4 regions of the Bradyrhizobium genosp. P genome follow, and region 3 is predicted to be linked to each of the others. Evidence: predicted binding sites of a transcription regulator. Region 3 holds the regulator's gene; each other region holds the start of a gene.

Region 1 (4,889 bases), 1.4 Mb from region 3:
GGGACGCGGAAAAGCGACGAGCCGAGACACCAAGAGAGCTGACAAGAGATCTGCCATGCGACGCGCCGACCGGTTGTTTCAGATCATCCAGGTGCTCCGCCGCACCCGTAAGCCTTTGACAGCAGACGCGATCGCGGCCGAACTCGAGACCTCGAAGCGCACGATCTATCGCGACATTGCAAGCCTGATCGAGCAGCGAGTGCCGATCCGCGGCGAGGCCGGCATGGGTTACATCCTGGAGAAGGGATTTGACCTGCCGCCCTTGATGCTGACACCCGACGAGATCGAGGCCTGTGTGCTCGGTGCGCAATGGGTGGTCGGCCACGCCGATCCGGCGCTGGCGCGCGCCGCCGAAGACCTGATGGCCAAGATCGCCGAAACCGTACCCGACCGCCTGCGGCCCTTCGTGCTCGAGCCGGCCAGCCGCGCCCGATCGGCCTGGAACCGGGAGCCGGACAGGATCGACATGGTGAAGACGCGCAGCCATATCCACGAAGGCAAGAAGATCACGCTGAACTACCGCGACGAGCATGGCCGCGATAGCGAGCGGACGGTCTGGCCGATCGCCGTCGGCTATCACGAGGCGGTGCGGCTGCTCGCGGCCTGGTGCGAGCTGCGCAAGGATTTCCGCAGCTTCCGCACCGACCGGGTCGTCACGGCGTTCTATCATGACGAGAAATATCCGGAGCGGCGCGACCTGCTCAGGGCGCGCTGGCGGCGCAGCCTGGTCTGGGAAGCCCCGAAGGATACCTGATGGCAGCGGACGACATCGAAGCCACCAGCGAGAGCCCCTGCCAGTCCTGCGGGGCCTGCTGCAGCTATTCGGAGAACTGGCCGCGCTTCACGGTCGAGGACGACGCGCAGCTCGAGCTGATCCCGGCGAAATTCGTCAACGCGCGGCTGTCAGGCATGCGGTGCGACGGCGACCGCTGCGCGGCGCTGTCAGGCCAGATCGGGGTCAACACGTGCTGCGACGTCTATGCTGTCAGGCCGGAGGTGTGCCGGACCTGCATGCCCGGCGATGCGGAATGCGCCATGGCGCGGCGCCGGCACGGCCTGCCGGTCATCTGACCCAAGCTAGGCGGCCTGATCAGGCCGAGGCCGTTACCGTGTCGGTGAAATCTTCGTCGTCGAGATCGTCATCGACAACAGGCGCAAAGGTCGAGAGCGGCTTGGTCGACAGCGTGATCGGCTTGCGGCTGCCATGCGACACCGCGGCAACGCGCGTCGGTTCGCGCGACAGCGCGTAAAGGGTCGAGCCGACCCTTCCGCCTAAATTGATCAGCTCGCGCTCGGTGCAGCTCGTCGCAATGGCGAGTGCGAGTGCGTGCAAGTGGCTGCGGCGATAGCAGAACAGCGCCAGCATCGCTCGCGCCTCGGGCGAGACGTTCGCAACCAGAAGCGACAGGCCGTTTGGATTGGCGCGATACATCTGGCCGAGCATATCGTCACCGACCGGGCAGGCATCGTTCTCGAATGCGTCGCGGCTTGAAAACATTTGCAAATCCCCCTCGATTGCGAAGATGCCGCGCAATCCTCTAACGAAAGGTTAACCACAGCCCCCGGTCGTCAGCGGGGGTCCTTGTCCGTTGCACGCGAATCACATCCGCGCGTCGCTAACGGCTGATGTTGCCCTGGAGATGTGATTTGAGGAGATCGAGCCGCTTTGAGAAGAACGAGCCGCGGCTCAGTTGGCGGCCATGTAAATCGACAGCCCGAAGCCCGTGAGATGGTGCAGCGCCTGGTCGACCCCGATCAGGGTCCAGAACCAGGGATGCCCGGACTCCAGCGTCATGCCGAAACGCGAGGCGCAGATGCCCTTGGCGCGGTCGATGATGATGTGGATGACGAAATCAATGAAGGCGACGTACCAGAAGCGCGGCGCGACGACCAGGATCAGCACCAGCGCGACGGCGAGATGCACCAGGCAATGCGCGAGCAGCGGCATCGCCCAGCCGGTCTTCTGGTCCTTGCCGATCGCCATCCAGGCGTTCTGCAGCATGAAGTCGGCGATGATGTGCTTCGCGGTCAGAAGCAGCATCCATCCCACCAGGGCACCAACCGACACCGACGACGACATGGAGGGAAACAACAAGCTGACGCCCCTTGGTGGGATGAAGTTGATCGCAAGAAATCTGGGTCAGGCCGTCAGCACAATTTCGCAAAACCCGGACAATTCCAGAGCGTGTCGCATTTATGACACCTCCGGCGGCGGAATGCACCTGTGGGTCGTCCGAAAATCACACGATGTGAGGTCGCAGCGCTAGTGGCGATCGTCATGTCGCAGCGCGGCGCAATCATGGCGGGCTAACGTTACTGCCGGCGGCCAATTTGCATTCCGCCCGCGGAGCGGTATCAACGGCGGCGCGAAATTTTCTTTCTTTTATAGTCATTTACCAATTCACCGGGCAGCCTGCGCCGCTAAAGCCCGATGCGCTGGCCAAAGCCGGGCTCGGACAGTTTCCGCTCGTCATCGGGGGCGTCGTCCCTGTGGTGAACATCGAAGACATCGGGCCGGGCAAGCTGCGCTTCACGGGCGCGCTGCTCGCGGACATATTCCTCGGCAAGATCAAGAACTGGGACGATCCCGCCATCACGGCTTTGAACCCGGACATCAAGCTCCCGGCCGCGCCAATCACGGTCGTCCATCGCTCCGACGGGTCTGGCACGACCTTCAATTTCGCGAACTACCTTTCCAGGGTCAGCCGGGAATGGAAGGAGAAAATCGGCGAGGGTGTCGCGGTCGAGTGGCCTGTCGGCGTCGGCGGTAAGGGCAACGAAGGCGTCGCGGCCTATGTCGGCGTCTCCAACAATTCCGTTAGCTACGTCGAATATGCCTATGCGGTGAAAAATGCGCTCGCTTACGGGCTCGTCCAAAACAAGGCGGGCCGTTTCGTGCAGCCGAGCGCGGAGACCTTCCAAGCCGCCGCAGCATCGGCCGAATGGGGGAAAACGACCGATTTCTACCGCATCATGACCGACGCCCCGGGCGAGAACTCCTACCCCATCACCGCGACCTCGTTCATTTTAATGCCGAAGCAGCCCAAGGATCCCGCCAAGTCAAAAATCGCCATCGATTTTTTCAGGTGGTCCCTTGAAAACGGGCGCGACGACGCGAGCGCGCTCAACTATGTGCCGCGCCCGGCCGACCTGATCGAGAGGATCGAGAGATACTGGAAAAGCGATCTCGGCGCGTAGTGCGGCGGACCATAGAGCTTTTCTGCCTCACATATCGAGTTCAGGTAGCCACTCCTTACTTTGATAGTTCTGGAAATACGGTTGACGCTTCGATCTCCGGAGTGATAGATGGCTGGCATGAAGATCGAAGACGCAGCGGCGCGCCTGGAAGCGCTGGGTAACCCGACCAGGCTGAAAATCTACCGCGCGCTCGTCCGCGCCGGACGCACCGGCTTGCCGGTCGGGCGTCTGCAGGATCGGTTGAAAGTTCCAGCGTCGACCCTTTCACATCATCTCAAGGGGCTGCTCGCTGTCGGTCTTGTCACGCAGGTCCGCGAAGGGACCACGCTGATCTGTCACGCGGAATACGACACCATGACCGGACTGGTCGATTTCCTCGTCGCCGAGTGTTGTGTGGACGAAACCGGGTGCACGACCGCTGCCCGTCCGGCCGCGTGATTATTTTTGTCTACTTGTTCTATGATTCTAGAAGGATAGGAGAATGAAATGAGCGATGGGAAAAAAGTTGCCATCATCGGCGCCGGCCCGGTCGGGCTGGCCGCAGCGGCTCACGTTCTCGAGCGTGGTATGACACCGATTGTTCTGGAAGCGGGGCCAGAGGCCGCTCATTCCGTGCGGCAATGGCAGCATGTGCAGTTGTTCTCGCCGTGGGAATACAATGTCGATAAGGCGGCTGCACGTCTGCTCGCGCCAACCGGATGGAATTCACCCGACCCGCAGGTCTATCCAACCGGAGCCGAACTCCTCGACCGCTATATCGAACCTCTCGCAACCAAGACCGCGCTGAGCGAGGTCATACGCACATCGAGCCGCGTCATCGCCATCGGGCGCGCGGGCTTCGACAAGGCGAAGACCAAGGGCCGCGAGGCAGCGCCTTTCGAGATTCGTTACCAGAACGGCAAGGGCCCGGAGACGCTGCGCGCCGATGCGGTTATCGACGCATCCGGAACGTGGGCGTCGCCGAACCCCGCCGGCGCCAATGGTCTGGCCGCGTTCGGCGAGCGCGAGGCCGCAGCACAGATTTCATATGGCATGCCCGATGTCCTCGGGAGGGACCGCGCCCGCTTCGCCGGCAAAACCGTGGCTGTGCTTGGGGCCGGCCACTCGGCGATCGGCACGCTGACGGACCTGACCAATCTGGCGCAGCAGGCGCATGACACCCAACCGATCTGGTTGCTGCGTGGAACGGATCCCGCCAAGGCTTTCGGCGGCGGCGCCAACGACAAGCTGGCCGCCCGTGGCGAACTCGGGGCTCACTTCGCTTCCCTCGTCGCATCCGGGAAGGTCCGGGTCGAGGCCGGTTTTCCTGTCGCCGCCATCTCGCAGGCGGATGGCCGGCTCCGGATCGCGACCTCGTCGGCCTGCTGTGGACGCAGCATCGTCGTCGATGAGCTGGTAGTCGCGACCGGCTTCCGTCCCGACCTCTCATTTCTTGGCGAAATCCGGCTTCGACTCGATCCCGCGATCGAGGCTCCCGTCGCGCTCGCACCGCTGATCGATCCGAACGAGCACTCCTGCGGAACCGTGCGTCCGCACGGCGCGCGCGAACTGGTGCAGGACGACCCCGGTTTCTACCTCGCCGGCATTAAATCGTACGGCCGTGCGCCGACCTTCCTGATGATCACGGGCTACGAACAGGTTCGCTCGATCGCGGCCGACATCGCCGGCGACAGGGAAGCAGCCGAGCGCGT
Region 2 (4,889 bases), 2.5 Mb from region 3:
GGCATCGTCGGCTTCGGCGTGTTCTGGTGGCTGACCATCCCCGCGACCGTTGCTGCAAGTGCGCTGCCCGCCTACCAGCCCAACCTGGCGAACGGGCTCACAACGTTCAATGCCGGGGGATGTTCCTCCTGCCATGCCGTGCCGAAGCAGGACGATCGGTTGAAGCTCGGCGGCGGGCTCGCGATACCGTCGCCGTTCGGCACGTTCTACGCGCCGAATATCTCGCCCGATCCGAATGACGGCATCGGCCGCTGGAGCGAGGCCGATTTCGTCACCGCGGTCATGAAGGGCACGTCGCCGTCGGGCACGCATTACTTCCCGGCGTTTCCCTATACCTCCTATCAGCACGCTGGGATCAAGGACGTCAGGGACCTGTTCGCCTATCTGAAAACGTTGCCGCCGGTCGCGGGCAAGGTGCGCGACCATGACGTGCCGTTTCCGTTCGACATCCGCCGCAATATCGGCATCTGGAAATTGCTGTTCATGGACGGCAGGCCGTTCGTCGCCGACGCAAGCCGCTCCGCGCAGTGGAATCGTGGCGCCTATCTCGTCAACAGTTTTGGCCATTGTGCCGAGTGTCACAGCCCGCGCAATGCCCTCGGCGGCATCGTCAGCGCGCAGCGCTTCGCTGGCGGGCCTAATCCGGAAGGCGAAGGCTGGGTGCCCAACATCACCGAGAGGGGGCTGTCGGACTGGAGCGCGAAGGATATCGCCTATTTCCTCGAGAGCGGCCAGACGCCGGACGGCGACAGTGCCGGCGGATCGATGGTGCGCGTGATCCGCAACACCTCGCAGCTCTCATCCGGGGATCGCGATGCGATCGCCGACTACGTCAAGTCGCTGCCCCCGGTCGAGGGACCGCCGAAGCCGAAGAAGAAGGAATCCTAGGTCGCGCCGAACGCCTTGAAGGTGATGATGGTGAGGGTGTCCTGGATGCCCGGGAGCACCTGGACCTTCTCGTTGATGAAATGACCGATGTCGGTGTCGTGGTCGACGTAGAACTTGACCAGCAGATCGTAATTGCCCGCGGTGGAATAGATCTCCGACGCAATCTCGGCCTCTGCCAGCGCATTGGCGACGGTATAGGACTGGCCGAGCTTGCATTTGATCTGGACGAAGAAAGGAACCATCGCTGTGTCTCCGGGGATTTTGCGACAATAGGCCAAAAACCGGCGGTCAAGGCAAGCAAACTTGCTGCCAATGGGAGGCCGCGCTAGGACAGGCCATGTGCTCATCCCGATTAACCCCTTGCGCCATCCGATGACGCCGATCGCACTCACCATCGCCGGCTCGGATTCCTCTGGTGGCGCGGGGATCCAAGCCGATCTGAAGAGCTTTGCCGCGCTCGGCGTGTACGGCGCCTCCGTGATCACGGCGCTGACGGCGCAGAACACCACGGGGGTCAGCGGCATTCACCCGGTGCCTGCGGCGTTCGTCACCGCGCAGATCGACGCGGTGTTTTCCGACCTTGCGGTCGGCGCGGTCAAGATCGGCATGGTGGCGCAGGCCGAGACGATCACGGCGATCGCCGATGGATTGGCTCGGTGGGCGCCGCGCCATGTCGTGCTCGATCCGGTGATGGTTGCAACCTCGGGCGATCGCTTGCTCGCGGCCGAGGCGGTCGACGCGCTCAGGACCAGGCTGTTTCCGCTGGCATCGTTGATCACGCCGAACCTGCCCGAGGCGGCGGCGCTGTTGGGCGAGCCGGTTGCCGTGAGCGAGGCCGCCGTCGAGAGCCAGGGCCGGCGCTTGCTGGCGATGGGATGTCGCGCAGTGCTGGTCAAGGGCGGCCATGGGCACGGCGCCGAGAGCATCGACTATCTGATCGACGGCGAGCGCTCCATCGCGCTGGCTGTGCCGCGCATTGCCACAGCCAACACGCACGGCACCGGTTGCTCATTGTCGTCGGCGATCGCAGCAGGTCTTGCCAAGGGTGATGACATGGAAACCGCCGTGCGCAACGCCAAGGCCTGGATCACGGAAGCGATCGCAGCGGCGGACCGATTTACTGTCGGTCACGGCCACGGGCCCGTGCATCATTTCCACAAATATTATTGAGCGTCCCGTAGCACGGATGAAGCGCTGCGAAATCCGGGACAGTTGATTCGCGATGCAAATCCCCCGGATTGCGCTGCGCTTCATCCGGGCCGCGCACTGTCATTGCTTCGCTTCACAACTCACGATCTCGCGCAAGCAGTGGAACAACGCGTGTTCCGTCCACTCACGACTCCCATGTCGCCAGATTGTCGCATCGCGCTGTTATCCGCAGTGAAGGGGCGTGTAACTGATTCTCGTTAACGTTTATGGGGCCTTCGGTCACGGGGATCGTCATCGCCTTGTCACAGGAATCTGTTAGGTGCACAGGCATGGGAAGTGACTCCTTGAGTGAAGAAAGCCCCGAACGGCGCTTTCGCACTTTGTTCATCTCCGACGTTCATCTCGGAGCCCGCGGTTCGCAAGCCGACCGCCTGCTGGACTTCCTCCGGACCCACGATGCCGACACGATCTATCTGGTTGGCGATATCGTCGACGGCTGGGCGCTGAAGTCGAACTGGTACTGGCCGCAGACCCACAACGATTTCGTGCAGAAGATGCTGCGCAAGGCGCGCAAGGGCGCCAAGGTGATCTACGTCCCGGGCAACCACGACGAGTTCCTGCGCAATTTTTACGGCACGCATTTCGGCGGCATAGATGTGGTGGAAAACACCGTCCACACCGGTGCCGACGGCAAGCGCTATCTGGTGATCCACGGCGACATCTTCGATCTCGTGGTGCAGAACGCGCGCTGGCTCGCCCATCTCGGCGACAAGGCCTACGACTTCGCGATCCAGATGAATCGCTTCGTCAACTTCTTCCGCCGCATGTTCGGCGTGCCGTACTGGTCGCTGTCGCAATGGGCCAAGCTGAAGGTCAAGAAGGCGGTGAACTATATCGGCGCGTTCGAGTCCACGCTGGCGGGCGAGGCGCGGCGGCATGGCTGCGACGGCGTGATCTGCGGCCATATCCACTACGCGACCATTCATGACGAGCACGGCATCCGCTACATGAATTGCGGCGACTGGGTCGAGAGCTGCACTGCGCTTGCCGAACATGAAGACGGCCACTTCGAGATCATCACCTGGACCGACCCGCAGCGCCGCGTCGCGCCGGTTCCGCGAGTAACGGCACGCGCTGCATGACGCATATCCTGGTCGCGACTGATGCGTGGCATCCCCAAGTCAACGGGGTGGTCCGCACGCTGACCATGATGGCGCAGGCGGCAAAATCGCTCGGCGTCGAGGTGAGCTTCCTGACGCCGGAATCGTTCCGCACCTTTGCGATGCCGAGCTATCGCGATCTCCGGCTCGCGCTGCCGGCGCCGGCAAAGATTGCGAAGCTGATCGAGGCGGCGAAGCCCGACAGCATCCATATCGCGACCGAAGGCCCGATCGGACTTTTGGTCCGCCGCTATTGCCGCAGGCACGGCCTGCCGTTCACGACGAGCTTCCACACCCGTTTTCCCGAGTATGTCTCTGCGCGGTCGCCGATCCCGGAATCCTGGATATGGCGCGCGCTGCGCTGGTTCCACAAGCCGAGCCAGGCGGTGATGGCAGCGACACCGGCGCTGGCCAACGAGTTGCGCCAGCGCGGCTTCCGCAACGTGGTGCTGTGGTCGCGCGGCGTTGATACAGGGCTGTTCCATCCGCGCGATGTCGATCTCTGCCTGCCGCAGCCGGTCTATCTCAGCGTCGGCCGCGTGGCGGTGGAGAAGAACCTCGAGGCGTTCCTCGATCTCGATCTGCCCGGCACCAAGGTCGTGGTCGGCGACGGACCCGCGCGTGCGGCGCTGGAACGCAAATATCCGGAAACCGTGTTCCTTGGCGCGCGCCATGGCGAGGAACTGGCCGAGATTTATGCCGCCGCCGACGTGTTCGTGTTCCCGAGCCGGACCGACACCTTTGGCCTCGTGCTGCTCGAGGCGCTGGCGAGCGGGCTGCCGGTTGCCGCTTTTCCGGTCACAGGCCCCCGCGACGTGATCGGCGCGGCGCCCGTCGGCGTGCTCGACGAGGACTTGCACCATGCCTGCCTGGAGGCGCTGAGCATTCCCCGGCAGGCCTGCGTCGATTTTGCAGCCCTTCATACCTGGCAGGCCTCGGCACGGGTGTTCATCGACCGTGCCACGAATGTTCGGCCCATCCTGCCAGATGATGAAGGGGAAATCGCGGTCGAATTCGGCGCCGAAGAGCATCATTTTGCTATTCTGCCGGCCACCCAGCCGATCTCACGCTAAAGCGTCTTGCTCCTTCATCGGCTACCGCGATACAAATTGCGGATGATGGAAACCGCTTCGAATCCCCTCGTCGTTGCCGCGGACATCGATGCCGCTGCAAGGGTGGTCGCGCCGTTTGCGGTGCGTACGCCGCTTCTGACCTTCCCCGTTCTCGATGAGCGGATTGGCACCAGGATCTTCCTGAAGCCTGAGATGCTGCAGCGGACCGGATCGTTCAAGTTCCGTGGCGCCTTCAACAAGCTGGCCTCAATTCCGCAAGCGCAGCGGAGTGGCGGCGTGGTCGCATTCTCTTCGGGCAACCATGCCCAGGGCGTCGCGGCCGCGGCAAAGATCCTCAACATGCAGGCGACCATCGTGATGCCTGCGGATTCGCCGTTGACCAAGCGCGAGCGGACCAAATCCTATGGCGCCGAGGTCGTGCTCTACGATCGCGACCGCGACGACCGCGAGGCGATCGCCAACGGCATCGCCAGCAAGCGCGGCGCGACGCTGGTGCGTCCCTATGACGATCCCTTCGTGATCGCAGGCCAAGGCACCGCCGGCCGCGAGATCGCCGAGGACATGGCCGCGCTCGGGCTGATGCCCGATATCGTCGTGGCGCCGGCGTCCGGCGGCGGCC
Region 3 (4,889 bases):
CTTGGAGAAGTGATAGTGGCGGACCAGCTTGATCACGCCCTCCATCGCCTCCGCGCCCGAATTACAGAAGAACACGAAGTCGGCGAAGCTCTGCTCGCAGAGCCGCGCGGCGAGCACCTCGCCATCCGGGCTCTTGAACAGGTTCGACATGTGCCAGAGCTTCGTCGCCTGCTCCTGCAACGCCTGGACCAGATGCGGATGCGCGTGCCCGAGCGCGTTCACCGCGACACCCGAGGTGAAGTCGAGATAGCGCTCGCCGTTGGTTGATATCAGCCAGGCGCCCTCACCGCGCTCGAAGGCGAGATCGGCCCTGGCGAAGACGGGAAGCAGATGCGACGCGGCGGGGTTTGTCATGGCCATCACTGACGGGTTTGAGGCCGACGATTGCCGCGCGCCTTGACGCCAGCGCAGCAACAGCCGGCTTCGGAAAACAAAACGTGCCGCCTTTTCGGGCGGCACGTGGAGGCATTCTATGCTGCAGGCAGTAACTGTCAATCGTCACGAAGCGGCCTGCCGGCAATGCGAAACGAACGCAATCCGGGGCATTCCGGTGCGGTGGAAAAGACTCATTGCAATGCATAAGTGTGGGAACATGTGGACGCGCTACCGCGGACTCTTGCGCCGGAGTCACGCCATATTGTAGCGTTTGGGCTGTCGGGTACGACATCTCGTGCGGCAGTACTGGACCCCTTAAGTAGACTTGGTTCTGCGTAGACGTTCGGGCGCATAGGCGCGCTCGGCGAGGGCTAAGGGATTCTGACCGCAGGAGTTTTTCGAGCTTTGGCTCGCAGCACCGCTCCAAGGACTGGCCGGTGCTAGGCGAAGGGAAAAATGCGATGACTGTATTGACCTGGTCCGACGATCGCGTCGAGCAGCTGAAGAAGCTCTGGGAATCCGGCCTGTCGGCCAGCCAGATCGCGGCGGAACTTGGCAATGTGACGCGGAACGCCGTGATCGGCAAAGTGCACCGGCTCGGCCTGTCGGGCCGCGCCAAGGCCCCCTCCACCGCCGCGCCGCGACAGCGCAAGGCACGCCCCGCGCAGCATATGATGCGGGTGGCGCGGCCAGTGTCGCGCGGCAATACTGCGCTGGCCCACGCCTTCGAGGTCGAGATGGAGCCGGATCCGATCGCCTACGACAACGTCGTTCCGATGAGCCAGCGGCTGTCGCTGCTCGAGCTGAACGAGGCGACCTGTCACTGGCCGGTCGGCGATCCCTCAAGCCCGGATTTCTTCTTCTGCGGCGGCAAGGCGCTCGGCGGCCTGCCCTATTGCGCGCATCATTCGCGCATCGCCTACCAGCCCGCCAACGATCGCCGGCGGCCGGCAGCAAAGCCGACGCGGTAAGGCAGAATTCGAAGTGCTGCGATTTTCGTCAGCGCCATCTCGCGGGGTCTCACGTTCGACGATGTGAGGTGAGCACGCGGGTCAGGCTCCCTCGCCCCCTTGCGGGGCAGGGTTGGGGAGAGGGGTAGGCCCCGAACTCCAATGCAAGACATGTAGCGAAGCTTGATCAATCGAACCGGCGAGACACTCGCTGTCACGGTTCGCGATCAATCGGCAGCGGAGCAAGCGGCACCCCTCTCCCTAACCCTCCCCCGCAAGGGGGGAGGGAACCCTGCCGCCGGTGGCTGCCTCACTAGGCCCAGACGACGGTGTGTTGCTGTTCGCGCAGCCTTACGGCTGCGGCTCGGCCTTTGCAAAACGATCGTCGAGTGCGTAGCCGGCACCGCGCACGGTGCGGATCGGATCCTGCTCGCGGCCGGGATTGAGCAGCTTGCGCAGGCGGCCGATATGCACGTCGACGGTGCGTTCGTCGATATAGATGTCGCGGCCCCAGACGCTGTCGAGCAATTGCTCGCGGCTGAACACGCGGCCGGGATGCTCGAGGAAGAACTCGAGCAGCCGATACTCGGTCGGGCCGAGATCGATCGGACGGCCCGAGCGCGCCACGCGGCGCTTCTCGCGGTCGAGCTCGATGTCACCATAGGTCAGCACGGTCGCAAGCCGCTCCGGGCTCGCCCGGCGCAACAGGCCTTTCACCCGCGCCAGCAGTTCCGGCACCGAGAACGGCTTGACGATGTAGTCGTCGGCGCCGGTGGCGAGGCCGCGCACCCGTTCACTTTCTTCTCCGCGCGCGGTCAGCATGATGATAGGGAGCTGCTTGGTCTCGGGACGCGCGCGCAGGCGGCGGCACAGCTCGATGCCGGAGAGGCCCGGCAGCATCCAGTCAAGCACCACAAGATCGGGAATGCGCTCCTTCAGCCGGGTATCGGCGTCATCGCCGCGTCCGACCGTCTCGACATCGTAGCCTTCCGCGTCGAGGTTGTAGCGCAACAACGTCGTCAGCGCTTCTTCGTCTTCGACCACCAGAATGCGTGCGCTCATCGGTTTGTGTTCTCTCTGTCCTGATCCGTTGTCCTGACGCGAACCGAAACGATCATCTCCTTGATGAGCACGTTCTTGCCGGAAAGCCGGTGCCCACTTCGCCAGATGGTGATTAGGTGCCCGGAACCGTGGTAGCGAAATTGGTCATGTCACCCTTTGGACGCTTGTCCATGATCTGCTGGCCCTCGATCATGTAGAACACGGTTTCGGCGATATTCGTGGCGTGGTCGCCGATCCGCTCGATGTTCTTGGCGCAGAACATCAGATGGATGCAGAACGAGATGTTGCGCGGATCTTCCATCATGTAGGTGAGCAGTTCGCGGAACAGCGAGGTGCAGATCGCGTCGACCTCCTCGTCGCCCTTCCAGACGTTCATCGCCGCCGGCAGATCGTGGGCGGCATAGGCGTCGAGCACCGACTTGACCTGCGACAGCACGAGGTCGGTCATGTGCTCGAGGCCGCGGATCAGCTTGAGCGGCTGGAAATCGCTCTCCAGCGCCGCGACGCGCTTGCCCATGTTCTTGGCGAGGTCGCCGATCCGCTCGAGGTCGGTGGCCACCCGCATCGCGCCGACGATCTCGCGCAGATCGATCGCCATCGGCTGGCGGCGTGCGATGGTCAGAACCGCGCGCTCCTCGATGACGCGCTGCAAGCTGTCGATCTCGATGTCGGCAGCGACGACGCGCTTGCCGAGCGCTACGTCGCGGCGGATCAGCGCATCGACCGACTCGGTGATCATGCGCTCGACCAAGCCACCCATCTCGGCGACCAGGCGTGTCAGTTCCTGCAGGTCGCTGTCGAATGCCTTGGCGGTATGTTCAGAAGCCATCGTCTATCTCCTCAGCCGAACCGGCCGGTGATGTAGTCCTGCGTGCGTCGATCGCTGGGCGAGGTGAAAATCTTGTTGGTGTCGTCGAACTCGATCAGTTCGCCGAGATACATGAAGGCGGTCTTGTCGGAGACGCGGGCCGCCTGCTGCATGTTGTGGGTGACGATCGCGATGGTGTAGTCCTCGGACAGCTCCTGGATCAGCTCCTCGACCTTGGCGGTCGAAATCGGATCGAGCGCCGAGCACGGCTCGTCGAACAGGATCACCTCGGGCCGCACCGCAACCGTCCGCGCGATGCACAGCCGCTGCTGCTGGCCGCCGGAGAGCGAGAGCCCCGACGCGTTCAGCTTGTCCTTGACCTCGTTCCACAGCGCGCCACCGCGCAGCGCCTTCTCGACGCGGTCGTCCATTTCGGACTTCGAGATCTTCTCGTAGAGGCGGATGCCGAAGGCGATGTTCTCGTAGATCGTCATCGGGAACGGCGTCGGCTTCTGGAACACCATGCCGACCCGCGCGCGCAACAGATTGAGGTCGAGCTTGGGATCGAGGATGTTGGTCTGGTCCAGCATCAGCTGGCCGACGGCGCGCTGGCCCGGATAGAGATCATACATCCGGTTGAAGATGCGCAGCAAAGTCGACTTGCCGCAGCCGGACGGGCCGATGAACGCGGTGACGCGGTTGGTGCCGAGCGTCAGGTTGATGTTCTTCAGCGCATGGTGCTCGCCGTAATAGAAGTTGAGGTTGCGTACCGTAACCTTCGGGGGCGCATCCGGCAGCGGCGCATGCGGAGCAACGTGGCTCGGGGTAGTCGTCGAAACGGAGAGCTCGGTCATTTTGCGGCCCTTTCGGCACCAAGGATGCGCGCGCCGATGTTGAGGGCGAGCACGGTGAAGGTGATGAGCAAAGCGCCGCTCCAGGCCAACTCTTTCCAGTAGGCATAGGGGCTCTGCACGAAGTTGTTGATGGTCACCGGCAGGTTGGCCATCGTCTTGGTCAGATCCAGGCTGAAGAACTGGTTCGACAGCGCGGTGAACAACAGCGGCGCGGTCTCGCCGGCGACGCGGGCGGTCGCCAGCAGCACGCCGGTGATCAAACCCGACCGGGCGGCGCGATAAGCGATCCGCTTGATCACCAGCGAGCGTGGCAGGCCAAGCGCGGAGGCCGCTTCGCGCAGCGGATTGGGCACCAGCAGCAGCATGTCCTCGGTGGTGCGCAGCACGACCGGGATCACGATGACCGCGAGCGCCAGACAGCCCGCGATCGCCGAGAAGCCGCGCATCGGCACCACGACGGCACCATAGATGAACAGGCCGATGATGATCGAGGGCGCGCTGAGCAGGATGTCGTTGATGAACCGGATCACCGAGGTGAGCCGGTCATGCCTGCCGTATTCGGCGAGATAGGTGCCGGCGAACAGGCCGAGCGGCGCGCCGACGCCGACCCCGATCACGGTCATGATGACCGAGCCGACGATCGCGTTGAGAAGGCCGCCTTCGTTCGAGCCGGGCGGCGGCGTGTTCTGGGTGAAGAGCTGCACGCTCAGCCCGGCAAGGCCGTTGTAGAGCAGCGTCGCCAGGATCAGCGCCAGCCAGGTGACGCCGAACGCCGCGGCACCGACACACAGCAGCCGGATGATGACGTCGGTGCGGCGGCGGGATTTGTAGATCGGGTTC
Region 4 (4,889 bases), 620 kb from region 3:
GCAGACCGCAGAAGCGCTGAAAGTCCTCGCCGGCCGCAAGGCGATGGGCAAGGTGATCCTGCATCCGGGAAGCTGAGACGAATCGTCTCTAACCTTCGCTTGGATAAGGGGAGGTCGCTTTGCTCGCAGAGCAAAGCGGGTGGGGATCTGCTCTCTCCGCAGATAGCGTCGCCTGCGGCTGACCCCCATCCCGATCTTCCCCCTTTCAGGGGGGAAGAAGAAGAGAGGCCTATAGCGACGGCGCTCACTCCTCCGCGAACGTCCCGCGCTTCAGCCGGGCGCGCGCGGCCTCGCGATGTTCCGGCGTGATGTGGTTCGCTACCAGGCGGATCGCGGTCGCGAGCACCGCGGCATCATCCGTGAAGCCGAGCACCGGCAGCATGTCGGGAATGAAATCGAACGGCAGGATGAAATAGGCGATGGCGCCGAGCAGCGCCGCCTGGACATGGCGCGGCGTCTGGCGGTCGAACGCGCAATAATAGGCGGCGAGCAGGTCCTCGGCGAAAGGCAGTCGCGCCACCACCTTCTTGAACTTGATCCAGAAGCGGCGGCGCACGCTTTCGCGGTCCTGCGCCAGCCGGTCGGCAGGCTCAAATCCCACGCTGTGTTCAGTCGTTGCCATCGCAAGGTTCCTCGACGCCGCACGCCTGTCCGGCGGCAGCTGCCGCGAATCTGGGGATGTCGGAGACCTATCGCAAGGTTGCGCAAGGTTGCGCAAGGTTGCGAATGGCTCAGCCGACCCCGAGCTGCCTTGCGATCGTATTCATGGCCTTGGCGAGATCGATGTCCCGCTTGGTCAGTCCGCCGACGTCGTGGGTCGCCAGCACGACCTCGACCGTCTTGTAGACGTTCTTCCATTCCGGGTGATGGTCGTTCTTCTCCGCGACCAAGGCAGCGCGGGACATGAAGCCGAACGCCTCGTTGAAATCCTTGAACACGAAGGTCTTGGTGATCGCCTCGCGGTCCGGCGTCTCCGCCCAGCCCGCCAGTTCCCAGAGCGCCGCCTTCCGTGCTTCCGCCGACAGCCGTTCGATCATGGCAACCCTCCCGTTTCGCCGGACCTTAACCTAACAACGTGCCCAAGGTGAGATCCAAGAGTGGGATCCATGCCGAAATTAAGGCCGGAATAGCGTCCGATGGCCGCTGGTAACCATGACGCAGATGTAACCCCGGCCGGCTGAGGAATTTGCTACAATAGCCGTCATAAGCGCGTTGGTAGTTTTGGAATTGAGCCCCAAACGATTGTTTGCGAGACCGATGACCGACGGCCCCGGCCCTGCCGACGTGAAGCTCAATCCGCGCCGTTCCGCGCGGCAGCGGCTTGCTTTCGTGATGATCGCGGGCGTGCTGGCCATCATCGGCGCGTTGGCCGCCGGCTACTACTTCGCGATGCGTCCGGTGACCCTGCGGATCGCGGTGGGACCCGCCAACAGCGACGATCTCAAGGTGGTGCAGGCCCTCGCACAGGCCTTCCACAACCAGCAGCATAGCCAGGTCCGGCTGCGGCTCGTCCCCACCGATGGCGCCACCGCGAGCGCGCAGACGCTCGCCGACGGCAAAGCCGATCTCGCCATTATCAGAGGCGACCTCGAGGTGCCGAAGAACGCCCAGGCGGTCGCGACCCTGCGCAAGAATATCGTGGTGATGTGGGTTCCGCCCGCCTCGAAAGGCAAGGGCAGGAAAGCCTCGAAGATCACCAAGATCACGCAGCTTGCCGGCCACAAGATCGGCGTCGTCGGCCACACGCCAGCCAACGTCAATTTGCTGAAGATGATCCTGCAGCAATATGGCGTCGACCCGATGAAGGTCGACATCGTCCAATTCCCGGCCAATGAGGCCGTCGAAGCGATCCGCAATCAGAAGGCGGATGCCTATCTTTCCGCCGGCCCTGCCAATAGCAAGATCACGATCGACGCGATCGCGGCATCGACCCGCGACGGCGGCGCGCCCACCTTCCTTGGCATCGACGCCTCGGAAGCGATCGCACAAAACCATCCCGCCTACGAGGCTGCGGAAATCCCCGCAGGCTCGCTCGGCTCCGCCGACCGGCCCGATGATGAGGTCAAGACCATCAGCTTCTCGCACCACATCGTCGCCCGAAAGAGCATCTCGGATTCGACGATCGCAGCATTCACGCGGCAATTGTTCTCGATCCGGCAGTCGCTCAAGAACGATTTCCCGCTCGCGGCCAAGATCGAGACGCCCGACACCGACAAGGACGCCACCATCCCGGTGCATCCGGGTGCTGCCGCCTTCGTCGACGGCGAGGAAAAGACCTTTCTCGACCGTTACAGCGATTACATCTGGTGGAGCCTGATGGCGCTATCGGCGATGGGCTCGGCCGGCGCCTGGTTCGCCGGCTATCTCAAGCAGGACGAGCGCAACACCAACACGTCGCAGCGCGACCGCCTGCTCGAAATGCTGAAGACGGCGCGGCGCTCGGATTCGATCGACGAACTCGACCAGATGCAGGCCGAGGCCGACGACATCCTGCGCGACACGCTGGTGTGCTTCGAGCATGGCGCGATCGAGCAGGGCACCCTGACCGCGTTCAACATCGCGCTCGAGCAGTTCCACAACGCGGTCGCCGACCGCAAGGCGCTGTTGATAAGCATGCCGCAGAATCTGCAACGCGCGGGCGGTCAGCTCCGTGCCGCGGGCACGGCGTAGGGCTTACGTCACCTTATCCAATCTTTCTGCGAGCTTCCTTCGCCTCTCTCGCTTGCGGGGGAGGCCGACGCGCGCAGCGCGGCGGGTGGGGGCTCTCTTCACAAAATGACTCGTGGAGAGAGCCCCCACCCCAACCCTCCGCCGCAAGCGGGAGAGGGAGCCCGATATATGTGCTCACCTTACGGAGCCGACGCTGAAATCCCCGCAGCCCGCACTCCTGTAATCTCTCCGTCATGAAATCTTTCTAGTCCTTTCCACGCTTGCGGCGCAGCGTTGCGCCGTGCCCTGAGGAGGCTCCCCATGACGATGCGGTTTTCGCGCAAGCTCACCCGCCGACGCTTTCTGTCCACGTCAGCTGCGACCGGCGTCGGCCTCATTGCGATGCCTTACCTCTCCCGCGCCGCCGACCGGCCGGTGATTACCCATGGCGTGCAATCCGGCGATGTCGGCGTCGACGGTGGCGTGGTCTGGGCGCGTGCCGACCGTCCCGCGCAGATGATGGTCGAGGTCGCGACAACCGAATCCTTCAAGGACGCCCGCGCGCTGCCGCCGATCACGGCGATGCCGGAGAGCGACTTCACCGCCAAGATGCTGCTGGAGAACCTGCCGTCCGGCCAGGACATCTTCTATCGCGTCCGTTTCCGCGACCTCGCCCATATCGACATATCAGGCGAACCCGTGGTCGGCCGCTTCCGCACCGCGCCGAGCGATCGCCGCGACGTCTCTTTCGTGTGGGGCGGCGACGTTGCCGGCCAGGGCTGGGGCATCAATCCGGATGACGGCGGCATGGTCACGTTCGCGGCGATGAAGAAGCACAATCCGGATTTCCTGCTGCACTCCGGCGACACCATCTATGCCGACGGCGTGATCACCTCGGAGGTGAAGCTTGCCGACGGCAAGATCTGGAAGAACCTCACCATCCCGGAGAAGGCCAAGGTCGCCGAGACGCTCGACGAATACCGCGCGGCTCACAAGTACAATTTCCTCGACACGAACGTGCGCGCCTTCAATGCGGAGGTCCCGATCTTCGTGCAGTGGGACGATCACGAGGTGACCAACAACTGGTCGCTGTCGAAGCAGCTTCCGGCGACCTACAAGGAGCGCGACGTCACGGTGCTCGCTGCGCGCGCCGCCCAGGCCTTCCACGAAATGTATCCGATGCGCGAGAGCATCGTCGAGCCGGGCCGCGTCTATCGCACGCTAAGCTACGGCCCGCTGCTCGACGTGTTCATGCTCGACGAGCGCAGCTATCGTGGCCCGAACGGCCCGAACCTGCAGGAGAAATACGGCCCCGACGCCTATTTCATCGGACCCGAGCAGCTTGCCTGGTTGAAGCGCGGCCTGCTCAATTCGCGCGCCACCTGGAAGGTGATCGCCTCCGACATGCCGCTATCCCTCATCGTTTATGACGATGCCGCCAACAAGAAGGGCTCGGAAGCCTTTGCGCAGGGCGACGGGCCGGCGCGCGGCCGCGAGCTCGAGATCGCCGACATCCTGCGCTTCATCAAGACGTCAGGCGTCGTCAACACGGTGTGGCTGACCGCCGATGTGCACTACGCCGCCGCGCACTACTACGACCCGAACAAGGCGCAGTTCCAGGAGTTCGATCCGTTCTGGGAATTCGTCTCCGGCCCGCTGCACGCCGGCACGTTCGGTCCCAACGAACTTGACAACACGTTTGGACCCGAGGTGAAGTTCGTCAAGGCGCCCGGCGAGGCGAACCAGAACTTGCCGCCGTCGGCCGGCATGCAGTTCTTCGGCCACGTCAAGATCGATGGCAAGAGCGGCCAGATGATCGTGACCTTGCGCGACCGTGCCGACGTCGCGCTGTGGTCGACGACGCTCGATCCGAAGCCGGTCTGATCAACGCGAGCAAGCTGCTCTCCCTCTCCCACTTGCGGGGGAGGGCCGGGGTGGGGGTCTCACCACGAGTCGGAATCTTCGAGTGGAAAGAGCCCCCACCCGCCGCGCTCTGGCGCGCAAGAGCGCTGCCGAGCGCGTCGACCTAAGAAGCGAGCTTCGCTCGTCTCGACCCCCGCAAGCGGGAGAGGTCAGCAACCCCCTTTATTCTGCCCGGATTCATTCAGTCCGCCTGCTGCGCCATTGGCGCAGCGCGGCCTCCAGCGCTTCCGTCGAGCACGGCTTGGTCAGCCGCGGTCTGCCGGCGAACGCCAGCGGAAGCCGTACGTCGGCGCCATAGCCCGTAATGAACACATAGG

The links. The regulator PhoB, encoded in region 3, activates phosphate uptake and scavenging genes when phosphate is short. The targets are predictions, from matches to a motif close to TGTCATNNANCTGTCAT.
Region 1: pstS (phosphate ABC transporter substrate-binding protein PstS) is a predicted target of PhoB. The motif match lies at 2,186-2,202, and genes of this name have one in related genera.
Region 2: ACP2YO_RS16535 (UDP-2,3-diacylglucosamine diphosphatase) is a predicted target of PhoB. The motif match lies at 2,327-2,343, and genes of this name have one in related genera.
Region 4: ACP2YO_RS01720 (alkaline phosphatase D family protein) is a predicted target of PhoB. The motif match lies at 2,889-2,905, and genes of this name have one in related genera.

Annotation. Positions count from the first base shown of each region.
Region 1 covers NZ_CP188195.1:9,525,508-9,530,396, forward strand. Annotated here, with positions in the region: gene ACP2YO_RS45775 (helix-turn-helix transcriptional regulator) at 56-754, shown strand; gene ACP2YO_RS45780 (YkgJ family cysteine cluster protein) at 754-1,071, shown strand; gene ACP2YO_RS45785 (hypothetical protein) at 1,091-1,498, opposite strand; gene ACP2YO_RS45790 (DUF3307 domain-containing protein) at 1,688-2,041, opposite strand; gene pstS (phosphate ABC transporter substrate-binding protein PstS) at 2,332-3,198, shown strand; gene ACP2YO_RS45800 (ArsR/SmtB family transcription factor) at 3,316-3,636, shown strand; gene ACP2YO_RS45805 (NAD(P)-binding domain-containing protein) at 3,685-4,889, shown strand, end outside.
Region 2 covers NZ_CP188195.1:3,427,990-3,432,878, forward strand. Annotated here, with positions in the region: gene ACP2YO_RS16520 (c-type cytochrome) at 1-888, shown strand, start outside; gene ACP2YO_RS16525 (Lrp/AsnC ligand binding domain-containing protein) at 885-1,130, opposite strand; gene thiD (bifunctional hydroxymethylpyrimidine kinase/phosphomethylpyrimidine kinase) at 1,261-2,058, shown strand; gene ACP2YO_RS16535 (UDP-2,3-diacylglucosamine diphosphatase) at 2,367-3,179, shown strand; gene ACP2YO_RS16540 (glycosyltransferase family 4 protein) at 3,176-4,270, shown strand; gene ACP2YO_RS16545 (threonine/serine dehydratase) at 4,313-4,889, shown strand, end outside.
Region 3 covers NZ_CP188195.1:964,846-969,734, reverse strand. Annotated here, with positions in the region: gene ACP2YO_RS04720 (aspartate aminotransferase family protein) at 1-354, opposite strand, end outside; gene ACP2YO_RS04715 (GcrA family cell cycle regulator) at 837-1,346, shown strand; gene phoB (phosphate regulon transcriptional regulator PhoB) at 1,677-2,387, opposite strand; gene phoU (phosphate signaling complex protein PhoU) at 2,500-3,216, opposite strand; gene pstB (phosphate ABC transporter ATP-binding protein PstB) at 3,228-4,049, opposite strand; gene pstA (phosphate ABC transporter permease PstA) at 4,046-4,889, opposite strand, start outside.
Region 4 covers NZ_CP188195.1:344,284-349,172, reverse strand. Annotated here, with positions in the region: gene ACP2YO_RS01740 (NADPH:quinone oxidoreductase family protein) at 1-76, shown strand, start outside; gene ACP2YO_RS01735 (YkvA family protein) at 245-622, opposite strand; gene ACP2YO_RS01730 (4a-hydroxytetrahydrobiopterin dehydratase) at 732-1,037, opposite strand; gene ACP2YO_RS01725 (TAXI family TRAP transporter solute-binding subunit) at 1,258-2,670, shown strand; gene ACP2YO_RS01720 (alkaline phosphatase D family protein) at 2,971-4,533, shown strand; gene ACP2YO_RS01715 (response regulator) at 4,750-4,889, opposite strand, start outside.